Regions from separate parts of the Micrococcus sp. Mcc89 genome, predicted to be linked through region 3. Evidence: predicted binding sites of a transcription regulator. Region 3 holds the regulator's gene; each other region holds the start of a gene.
The links. Region 3 encodes LexA, which represses DNA repair genes until DNA is damaged. Its sites were predicted from a motif close to TCGAACANNTGTTCGA; they were not measured.
Positions count from the first base shown of each region.

Region 1: NR072_RS00070 (DUF6504 family protein) is a predicted target of LexA. The motif match lies at 1,600-1,615, and genes of this name have one in related genera.
Region 2: NR072_RS06345 (DUF5131 family protein) is a predicted target of LexA. The motif match lies at 1,401-1,416, and genes of this name have one in related genera.

Region 1 is NZ_JALJRI010000001.1:9,773-12,976, reverse strand. Features, by position in the region: gene NR072_RS00075 (DNA polymerase III subunit alpha) at 1-1,146, opposite strand, end outside; gene NR072_RS00070 (DUF6504 family protein) at 1,143-1,469, opposite strand; gene NR072_RS00065 (DUF6318 family protein) at 1,914-2,639, shown strand; gene NR072_RS00060 (PKD domain-containing protein) at 3,113-3,204, shown strand, end outside.
Region 2 is NZ_JALJRI010000051.1:84,235-87,438, reverse strand. Features, by position in the region: gene NR072_RS06360 (DUF3263 domain-containing protein) at 1-209, opposite strand, end outside; gene NR072_RS06355 (hypothetical protein) at 250-825, opposite strand; gene NR072_RS06350 (ImmA/IrrE family metallo-endopeptidase) at 906-1,313, opposite strand; gene NR072_RS06345 (DUF5131 family protein) at 1,451-2,206, shown strand; gene tcmP (three-Cys-motif partner protein TcmP) at 2,178-3,204, opposite strand, start outside.
Region 3 is NZ_JALJRI010000030.1:34,291-37,494, forward strand. Features, by position in the region: gene NR072_RS04145 (ATP-dependent DNA helicase) at 1-1,293, shown strand, start outside; gene lexA (transcriptional repressor LexA) at 1,342-2,058, opposite strand; gene NR072_RS04155 (LysM peptidoglycan-binding domain-containing protein) at 2,352-2,726, shown strand; gene NR072_RS04160 (histidinol-phosphate transaminase) at 2,770-3,204, shown strand, end outside.

The DNA of each region.
Region 1 (3,204 bases), on a different contig from region 3:
GAGTCGGGTGATGATGCCGAGCTCGTGTTCGGCGCGGTCCTGCAGGTCCCGGGCCGCCTGGCTGGTGCCGGGGAGGCCTCCCCCGGTGTGGAGGTGGGGGTAGCGGGCGAGGAGGCCGGTGCGGGTGCGCTCGCGCAGCACGTGCTCCGGGGGGCCGTCGATGCCGATGACGGCGGCCTCGGGGACGCGGGGCACGCCCCAGCCGAGGTCGGTCTCGGGGTCGAGCGCGCAGGCCTCGGCGAGGCGGCGGGTGGCCTCGAGCAGGGGGGCGGGGCGGTCGTCGGCGGCGGAGGCGACCTCGTGGGCGATGCGGTGCATGGCGGCGGTGGACTTGAGCCAGCCCTGCCCGTTGGGTTGCAGGTCGTGGAGGGCGTCGAGGGAGCTGAGGGCGCGGACGGCGTCGAGGACGTCCGCGGTGGCGGCGCCGTCCGGGGCCGCGTAGCGCACGGCGTTGGTCAGGACGGCGGGGATGCGGGCCTGGCGGGCGGCGCGGAGGGTCTTCACGGCGTGCCCGGTGTCGAGGCGGCGGCCGGGGGCGGAGAGGTGGGTGACGACGTCGGCGTGGGGGCTGCCTGCGGGCAGGGCCGCCTTCCAGCGGCGCAGGGCGGCGAGGCCGGCCGCGTACCGGCGGCGGGCCAGGTGGCGGCCGACGTCCGAGTCCGGGCCGAGGAGGACGAACAGCTCGGGGGTGGGCGGGTTGTCCCGGTTGGCGGCGGTGGGGACCCGACCGGCCGCCGCGGCGGCGAGCTCGGCGACGCTGGCCCCGGGGCTGCCGCCCGCCGCTCCCCCGGTGGTGCGGGCGTGGGCGGCGGAGACGAGCTCGCACAGGGAGCGGTAGCCGGAGCCATGACAGCCTCCTCGGGCGAGCACGACCACGCGGCCGGCGTCCTCGTCCTCGCTCCACCGGACGGCCAGGTCCACGCCCACGATCGGGATGATGCCGTGGCGCAGGCAGGCACCCACGTGTTTGGCCATGCCGTAGAGCCCGTCCCGGTCGGTGCAGGCCAGCAGGTCCATGTCCGCGGCCGCGGCGGCGGCCACGAGGTCCTCGGGCCAGCTGACCCCGTAGTGGGCGCTGAACGCGGAGGCGACGTGCAGGTGGGCGAAGGGTGCGGCGGTGCGTCCGGCCGCGGTGGCCCGGCTCATGCCGACCGCCTCAGGTCCTGGGCGTGCTCGTGGACGCGCACGAGCCGCCACCGGCCGGAGTCCAGGTGGTGGGCGACGTCGAGGGTCTGCAGGGGCGCGGCGCCGGCCCGGGCCAGGCGGACCTGCAGCCGCCACATCTCGTGGTCGACGAGACCGGCGCCGCGGCCCTTCTCCGCGCGGACCTCCTCCGCCCACCAGCGGCGCCGCTCGAACCAGCGCACGGGGCGCTCTGCGAGGACGTAGTCCCGCCCGTTCCAGCGCAGCCCCTGCGGGGTACCGTCTGCCCCGCACTCCACCGCCACCGACTGTGTGAGGACTCCCATTCTGCTTCTCTCCCTGTGCACTGCTGACCGGACCGACGACGGGGTGCCGTCGGGCGATGGGAGCGCGGCCCGTCCGGCGGACCGGACGCGGGGAAGAAGTGGGAAGGTGGGGCCGCACCCCCGATCGTACTCGAACACGTGTTCGAATGCGATGTGTGCGAAGGTAGGGCGCCCGCCGGACACGTTAAGGACGCATCGCCCCCGGGATGGGAGGGACCGAGTCCTGGCCGCGGACCTCGACCCGACCCTGGGGCGCACATGCACGAGAAAATCGTCTCTTGGGCCGGAAGAAGTGCGCCGGCACGGTCCTGTGGACAATGCGAGCAGGACCACAATCCGCCTGCGTATACTCCGAACCAACCGGGCCTCGCCTGCCACGGGCACCGCGCTGCGGGATCAGCGCGGGAGGCGCGGACACACGACGGACGTCCAGTTGGAGGGGAAATGTCTCTCACCGCACCCGGGCGCGCCCTGCGCCGCCACCGATTCGCCCAGGCCGGCACGCTCAGCGTGGCCTTGGCGCTCGCACTGACCGCCTGTGGCGGGCAGTCCGAGCCCGCCGAGTCGTCGACGACGTCACCCTCGTCCGCCAAGCCCGCCGTCGAGACGTCCGCGCCCGCGAGCACGAGCGAGACCGCGGGCGTCAGCTCATCCCCCACGGCCACGGAGAGCAGGTCCGGCGAATACGTGCCCGCATCTGCCGACGGTCCCGCTCAGAACGTGCCCAAGCCGGAGATGCCCGCCGCCATGAAGGAAGAGACCAAGGAGGGCGCCGAGGCGGCGATTCGCTATTTCTGGGACGCGCACTACTACGCCGAGCAGACCGGAGACACGGAACTCCTCGACTCTCTCTACAGCGAGTATTGCGAGTTCTGTTCGGTCCGTAGCGACAGCATTGATGGAATTTATAAGGATGGTGGCTGGTACACCGGCACGGAACCTCGAATTGACTCGATGCTCACTGCACAGTCGGAGAACGGGTACATCTCGACGTTGCTCATCACAACTGAAGACGGGACCGGGTATTCCAGTGATGGCTCCATTCCAGAGGACGCCCGAGTCGCACATGCGTCGAAGCAGCCCTGGCTAGTAGAGGTCTCCTACGACACCAACAACGGCCGCTGGGTGATTGATGAAATGACCTACGAGGGTGGAGACCCGTCTCAATGAAGCACCAGACACTGATTGCTATGGCAGCGGCTATCACGCTAGCTAGTGTCGGAGCGACAGGCGCCTGGGCTGTCACTTCGCCTTCCTCCGCCACCTGCAAATCAACGAATATCAATTATTCCGCTCGATCAGACTCTTTTAATGGAACGTCTCACTGTCGTAATGAAAAAAGGCCTGATCGCAAAAGTGCTGTGACCGCGGGGAGCAGGAGTCGAGACTCTGGCAGAGACTCCCACCTAGAGCACAAGACGGTCAGTGCATGCTTCTCAGGGCAGCTGGGCAATCCGGATTTCGAGAGCTGCCGAGAGCAGGAGGACAACTTCTGCCCCGAGGGTTCATGGATCCGGGCGCAGACCATAGACACCCGTCAACCTGATGCGAATCCCGTCTATGGCGCCCCCAAATGTTGGACGGCCAAGGCCTCCAGCAACGGCGCCCCGCCCGTCTCCATCGACGAGGTCCGCACGCTCCTCGTGCTGGAGCCTGAGATCCGGTCGGACAATGGCGGACGCGGGATCCGCAATGCGGAGACGAACTTCTACGCAGACGCCGAGACGCGCACGCT
Region 2 (3,204 bases), on a different contig from region 3:
ATCACCGGGTAGGCGGCGATCGCCACCGGGTCCTCGGCGAGCGTGGCCACGCGCATCGCCAGCGCCGTGCCCTGCAACCCGACCAGATGCTCAGCGGCCCGGTCACGCGCGGCCCCGTGCCGCCACCGCCGCCCCCACAGCTGCAGCGCCATGTGGTCACGAACGGACAGGTGGCCGGCGCACGCGGGCGCCTGGGTGGTGGTGGTCATGTCGGGACGGTACGCCCGGGGGTGGACGTAGTACGTGGGATCAGCGGTCCGTGATGGTGGCCGTTCCGCGGTACTCGTCGTCGCCGGTAAAGGTCACCGAGCAGGAGTACCGGTGCCCAACCGTGCCGCCCAACGCGTTCTCCGCTTCGACCGCTCCGGTCACTGTCCATGCCTTCGGCCCCCCGGATGCCGTCTCGCGGGAGAACTTGGCGGTGCTGGGGGCGCGCAGCTTCTCCTTGACGAGGGTCTGGCAGGCAATCTTCGCGTCCCACTCCTCCGGCTCGTCAGGGCTGGCGTTGCTGAAGGCAGAGAAGATTGCCCACGCGAGCAGTGCCATCACGGCCACGAGGGGCCAGAGGCAGCCCGCGACGAGCGGGTTGCGCCCACGCTCCAGGGTGGCGGGCGTAGTGCCGCCGGCCCAGTCCTTGAGGGTGTAGCCCGCGGCGCGCAGCTTCGCGCGCACGTCCTCGTCGTTGTCCGCGGCCTTGAGCTCCCGTACGGTCTCGCCGCGCTGGTTCTTCACTGCGATGGTGCGTAGGCGTGCGATCGTCTTGCCGTCGAGCAGCTCGTCTCGCCCCTCTGACACTTCCGCCGTGTACTTGGTCGTCTTCGCCATGTCGCCCTCCTTGGTGGTGCGCCCTGCGCGGCGCGTTGCCTTGATTCTGACCTAGCCGATGGCCCCCGCCTAGCAGGCGCTCAGGCAGAGTGCTCGGTGGCCAACGCGGCGAGATGCTCCCGCTCGGTCCGGGTGAGGCCGGCCAGTCGGTCGGTAAGCACGAGCGGGGTCACCCACAGTTCGTCGGCGAGCTCGTCCAGGCTCATGGACCAAGGCAGGGCGTCGGCGAGCTGCTCGAGCGTAATCAGCTGCCGGGCCGCGGCCGCGCGTACGGCGTGCTCGACGGCCGGCGGCTGGCAGCCGCGGTGGCCGTGCTCGAGGTGCACGAGCTCGTGGGTGAGCGCGCACCGCCGCTCGGCCTGCGTCATGCGGGGGTCGAGCCAGATCACCGTCGCGCCATCGGTCGCGGCTGGCGCCGTCGGGTGTGGGCGGGCCCAGACCACGACGACGTACGTCAGCGTGCGCAGCGCCCGCCAGGGGTGGAACATGCGACCATCGTCGTTGTGGGGACGGACACGGTATGGGTGAGCACGAGCTGGACTGTGGTGGACTGAGCGCGCCTGCGTGACAAAGGGTCGAACATCTGTTCGACTGGAGCAGGTCTTCCAGGGAAGGAGCGATCGCGATGGCGAACACCTCAGCGATTGAGTGGACCGAGGTGACGTGGAACCCCGTGACCGGTTGCGACCGCGTGGCGGCCGGCTGCGACAACTGCTACGCGCTGACCTTAGCCAAGCGGCTCAAGGCGATGGGTGCTGAGAAGTACCAGAACGATGGGAACCCGGTGACGTCCGGCCCCGGGTTTGGCGTCACCCTCCATCCGAAGGCCCTGGGCCAGCCCCGCTCGTGGAAGGCCCCGCGCGTGGTGTTCGTGAACTCCATGAGCGATCTCTTCCACGCCAAAGTTCCGTTGGGGTTCATCCGGGACATCTTCGACGTCATGCGCGAGACGCCGCAGCACACATATCAGGCGCTGACGAAGCGCTCACTGCGGATGGCCCGTCTAGCCGATCGCCTCGACTGGCCGGCCAACTTGTGGATGGGCGTCTCCGTGGAGGACGAGACTGTGACGGGCCGCATCGACCATCTCCGCGAGGTGCCGGCAGCGGTCCGGTTCCTCTCCTGCGAGCCCCTCATCGGACCCCTGCGGGATCTGGATTTGGCCGGCATCGACTGGGTCATCGCGGGCGGCGAGTCTGGTGCGAACCATCGCCCCATGGACCAGGCCTGGGTGGAGGACATCCGCGACCAATGCGTGTCTGCCGACGTGGCGTTCTTCTTCAAGCAGTGGGGTGGGCGGACGCCTAAGGCCAACGGGCGGCTCTTGGAGGGGCGCACCTGGGACGAGATGCCTACCTCCCGCGCCGCGCTGGCAGGATGACCGCGCGCCCATCCACCATGTCTTTGGTGTAGCCCTGGGTGATCCCGGCCTTCTGGAGATTCTTGATGGCCTGCCGTACCTCTGAGGCGCCTGCCGTGCCGAGGTGTTCGCCTAGCCAGTGGGGCACGTCGTCGCAGATCCGCACCGCCTGGCCTTGACCGAGGTGAGACGAGAGCCTCGTCTGGATAGCGGCGATGGCCCGGTTTCTGACGTCGGTCTGCTCTGCGACCACCTGCTGGTCGAACGTCTCCTGCAGGTCGAAGAGCGACCCCTGGGTGTCGTCGAGCAGTCCCTGGTAGTAGTTCTCGGAGTTGACCTGCCGCCACTTCCTGTGAGCCCGAGCCGCGGCGTCAGCGAAGAGCATGGGCGCAGCGAAGTGCTGGTAGAAGAGCATCAGCGTGAAGATCGGCCCCTCAGACGGGGTCCGGCGGATTGGGACGGAGATGACGTTGTGGGCGGTCTCTCCGGTCATGCGCTGCATGTACTCGCGCGCCACGTAGGAGGCGGCTGTAGCGGCGGAGGAGCTGTCGCCACTCACGTCAGCCTGCCGCCGAGCCTCAGCGAAGACCTCCCGCCACCACGGCCCACCAAGAAAACGGTCACCGCGGAGGAGGGTGACGGTCTCGCCACTTGAGGCGGAGGCTCCCTTCCGGACGATCCCTCCGATGCGCCACACGGTGGAGAGACTGAAGTTCAAGAGGACCTCGGTCGACCGCGCTGGCCGCAGGAGCAGCTTCGAGGCGACGACGTCGTACGGCAGGGCCGTGCCGAACGGGTCGAGAAAGAACAGAGCTGGGCGGGTGCCGATGTCGTTGAGGATCGCGTCGATCTGCTCCTCCACGGCGCCGTGGTGCAGATAGACGGGACCGGCCCCCTGCCCCTGCGCGGCGACCGCGTGCCGGAGGGTCTCCGCATGAGCCCTATCTCGCTCCACGAGGTGGATGTGCATGATGCGGTTCTGCGCTGCAAGCTTGCGTGCGATGTCCACCGCGTAGAGC
Region 3 (3,204 bases):
GACGAGGCCCACGAGCTGCAGGACCGGGTGACCGGTGCGGTCACCGGGCAGCTGTCCGGGTCGATCGTGCACGGCGCCGCCACCTCGCTGCGCCGTCACACCACCGTGGCCGTGGAGGACCTGATCGAAGCCGGGGCGGCCCTGGACCGCGCGTTCACGGACACCCCGTCCGGCCTGATCGCCGCCGGCCCGGACGAGGTGCAGGAGCAGGCCCTCACCGGCGTCCTCACGGCCGCGCGCCAGTGCCTGTCCGACCTCGGCCAGGACAAGGACAAGGAGGCCGACGCCGACGGCGGACGGCAGATGGCGCGCTCGCGGATCCTCGAGGTCCTCGAGGTGGTGGAGCGCATGCTCGCCGCCAGGCCCGAGGCCGACTTCCCCGAGGTGCTGTGGGCCACCCGCCCCGGCCACTTCGAGCCCGGCGTGGGCTGGCAGCCGGGGGACGAGACCGACCCGCCCCAGCTCTACGTGGCCCCGCTCTCGGTGGCCGGCAAGCTGCGGGAGGGCCTGTTCGGCAAGGCGACGACGGTGCTCACCTCCGCCACGCTCACCGTGGGCTCGGGGGAGCGCCGGTTCGACTCGGTGGCCGGCGACGTGGGCCTGGCCGGTCCGGACGCCCCGAAGTTCGAGGCCCTCGACGTCGGCAGCCCCTTCGACTACCCGCGTCAGGGGGTGCTCTACGTGGCCCGGCACCTGCCCCGGCCCGGCAGGACGGCCTCGCCGGAGTCCCTGGATGAGCTCGAGGCGCTCCTGAGGGCGTCGCGGGGCGGGGCCCTCGGCCTGTTCTCCTCGCGCCGGGCGGCCGAGGACGCCGCCGCCGAGATGCGCCGTCGGCTCGGGCCGAAGACCACGATCCTGTGCCAGGGGGACGCGACCCTCTCCGCCCTCGTGCGCCAGTTCGCCGAGGAGCCGGACACGTCCCTGTTCGGCACCATGAGCCTGTGGCAGGGCGTGGACGTGCCGGGGAACTCGCTGCGGCTGGTGGTGATCGACCGCATCCCGTTCCCGCGGCCGGACGACCCGCTCTCCCAGGCCCGCACCCGGGACGTCGCCCGGCACGGCGGCAACGGGTTCATGCGGATCTCCGCCACGCACGCGGCCGTGCGCATGGCCCAGGGCGCCGGGCGCCTCGTGCGCTCCGTGACGGACCGCGGCGTGGTGGCCGTGCTGGACCCCCGCCTGGCCACCGAGCGGTACGGCGGCTACATCACGAGCGCCCTGCCGGACTTCTGGCGCACCACGGACGGCGACGTCGTCCGTGGGGTGCTGGCACGGCTCGCCTCGGGCGATTGAGCTCGCTCGGCCTCGGGCCGTCAGCCCGGCCCGGTCGGAGGGAGCGGGTCAGAGCGAACGCAGGACCGTGACGACCCGCCCCATCACGGTGGCGTGATCGCCGAGGATGGGCTCGTAGGCCGTGTTCTGGGGGAGGAGCCAGGTGTGCCCGTCGCGGCGGCGGAAGGTCTTCACGGTGGCCTCGTCGTCGAGCAGGGCCGCGACGATGTCGCCGTTCTCCGCCGTCTCCTGCCGGCGCACCACCACCCAGTCGCCGTCGCAGATCGCGGCGTCCACCATCGAGTCACCCGTGACACGCAGCATGAACAGCTCGCCCTCGCCCGTGAGGCGTCGCGGGATCGCCATGACGTCCTCGACATGCTGCTCGGCCAGGACGGGGCCGCCCGCCGCGATGCGGCCGACCCAGGGGACCGGCACGCTGTCCGCCTCGTCCGTGCCGGTGTGCCACGCGGGGATCGTGGAGACCTGCGACGACGGCGCAGCGGCGGGGGAGGCGGCCTCGCCCAGCGGGGTGCCGTCCACGTCGAGCAGCACCTCGAGGGCACGCGGGCGTCCGGGGTCGCGCCGGATGTAGCCGTGCCGCTCGAGACGGCCCAGCTGGTGCGTGACGGAGGAGAGCGAGGCCAGGCCCGCGGCGTCGCCGATCTCGCGCATGGAGGGCGGGTAGCCGTGGTCGGCGATCGCGTCCCGGATGGTCTGCACGATCCGCCGCTGGCGGTCGGTGAGCGGCGCGCGCGCCGCCGGCTGATCGTCGGTGGTGCTCATGGCTGCCGTCCGTTCTCCCGGGGTGATGGTGGCCGGACTCGTGTTCCGGCGTCCGGCTGCCGTCCGGACGCTTACCGTGTCCGCCCCCGCTGGTTGCCTGTGTCCTGGCGATCCCCGGGGGCGTTCCGGGGCGTCCGTGCATCGCTTCGAGCCTAGAGGAGAGCCGCCTCTCCTTCAAAGATATGTTCGATCTCGTCGTGGCGTGTCTCGAACACCTGTGCTAGAAAGGGATTCGAACGGATTCGAACAGATGTTCGATCGCCTGGAGGGCATCCGCCCCGGAGGAGGACACCATGACGCTCACCACCGCCCAGTTCGCCGGTTCGCCCGCGACGGCGCGGCCGCGTCCGGCCACCATCCGTCTGACCCGCCGCGGCCGCCTCGTGCTGCGGGGGATCCCCGTGATCGCCGCGGCCGTGGCCGCCACGCTGGCGGCCGCCTTCTTCCTGGGTGTGCTGCTGTCGCCCGCCGCGGTGTCCGCGGACACCGCGGGACCGGCCACCCAGTCCGTCACGGTCATGCCCGGGGACAGCCTGTGGACCATCGCCGCCACGGTGGCGCCGGAGGCGGACGTCTACGAGGTGATCGCCACGATCGACGAGCTCAACGGGCTCGAGGGCCGGGCCCCCGCGCCGGGCGAGGAGCTGTTCGTCCCGGCCATGCGGTGACGCACGGCGGGCCTCGCCCTCCACGGTTCCTAGACTGGCGGCCATGACCGACCTCAGCTCCCTGCCCCTGCGCGAGAACCTCCGCGGCCTGAGCCCCTACGGCGCCCCCCAGCTGGACGTGCCGTACATGCTCAACACCAACGAGAACACGCATCCGGTGCCGCAGGAGGTCGCCACCGCCATCGCCGAGCGGGTCGCGGCCGTCGCCGGGGGGCTGAACCGCTACCCGGACCGCGAGTTCACGGGGCTGCGACGTGCGCTCGCCGGCTACCTCGGCCACGGCCTCACGGCGGACCACGTGTGGGCCGGCAACGGCTCCAACGAGATCCTGCAGCAGATCCTCCAGGCCTTCGGCGGCCCCGGACGGACACTGCTGAGCTTCCTGCCCTCGTACTCCATGTACCCGCTGCTGGCCGGCGGCACGGACACCGTGTTCGTGGACGGCGGCCGCGCCGCGGACCACACCCTCAGCGCCGAG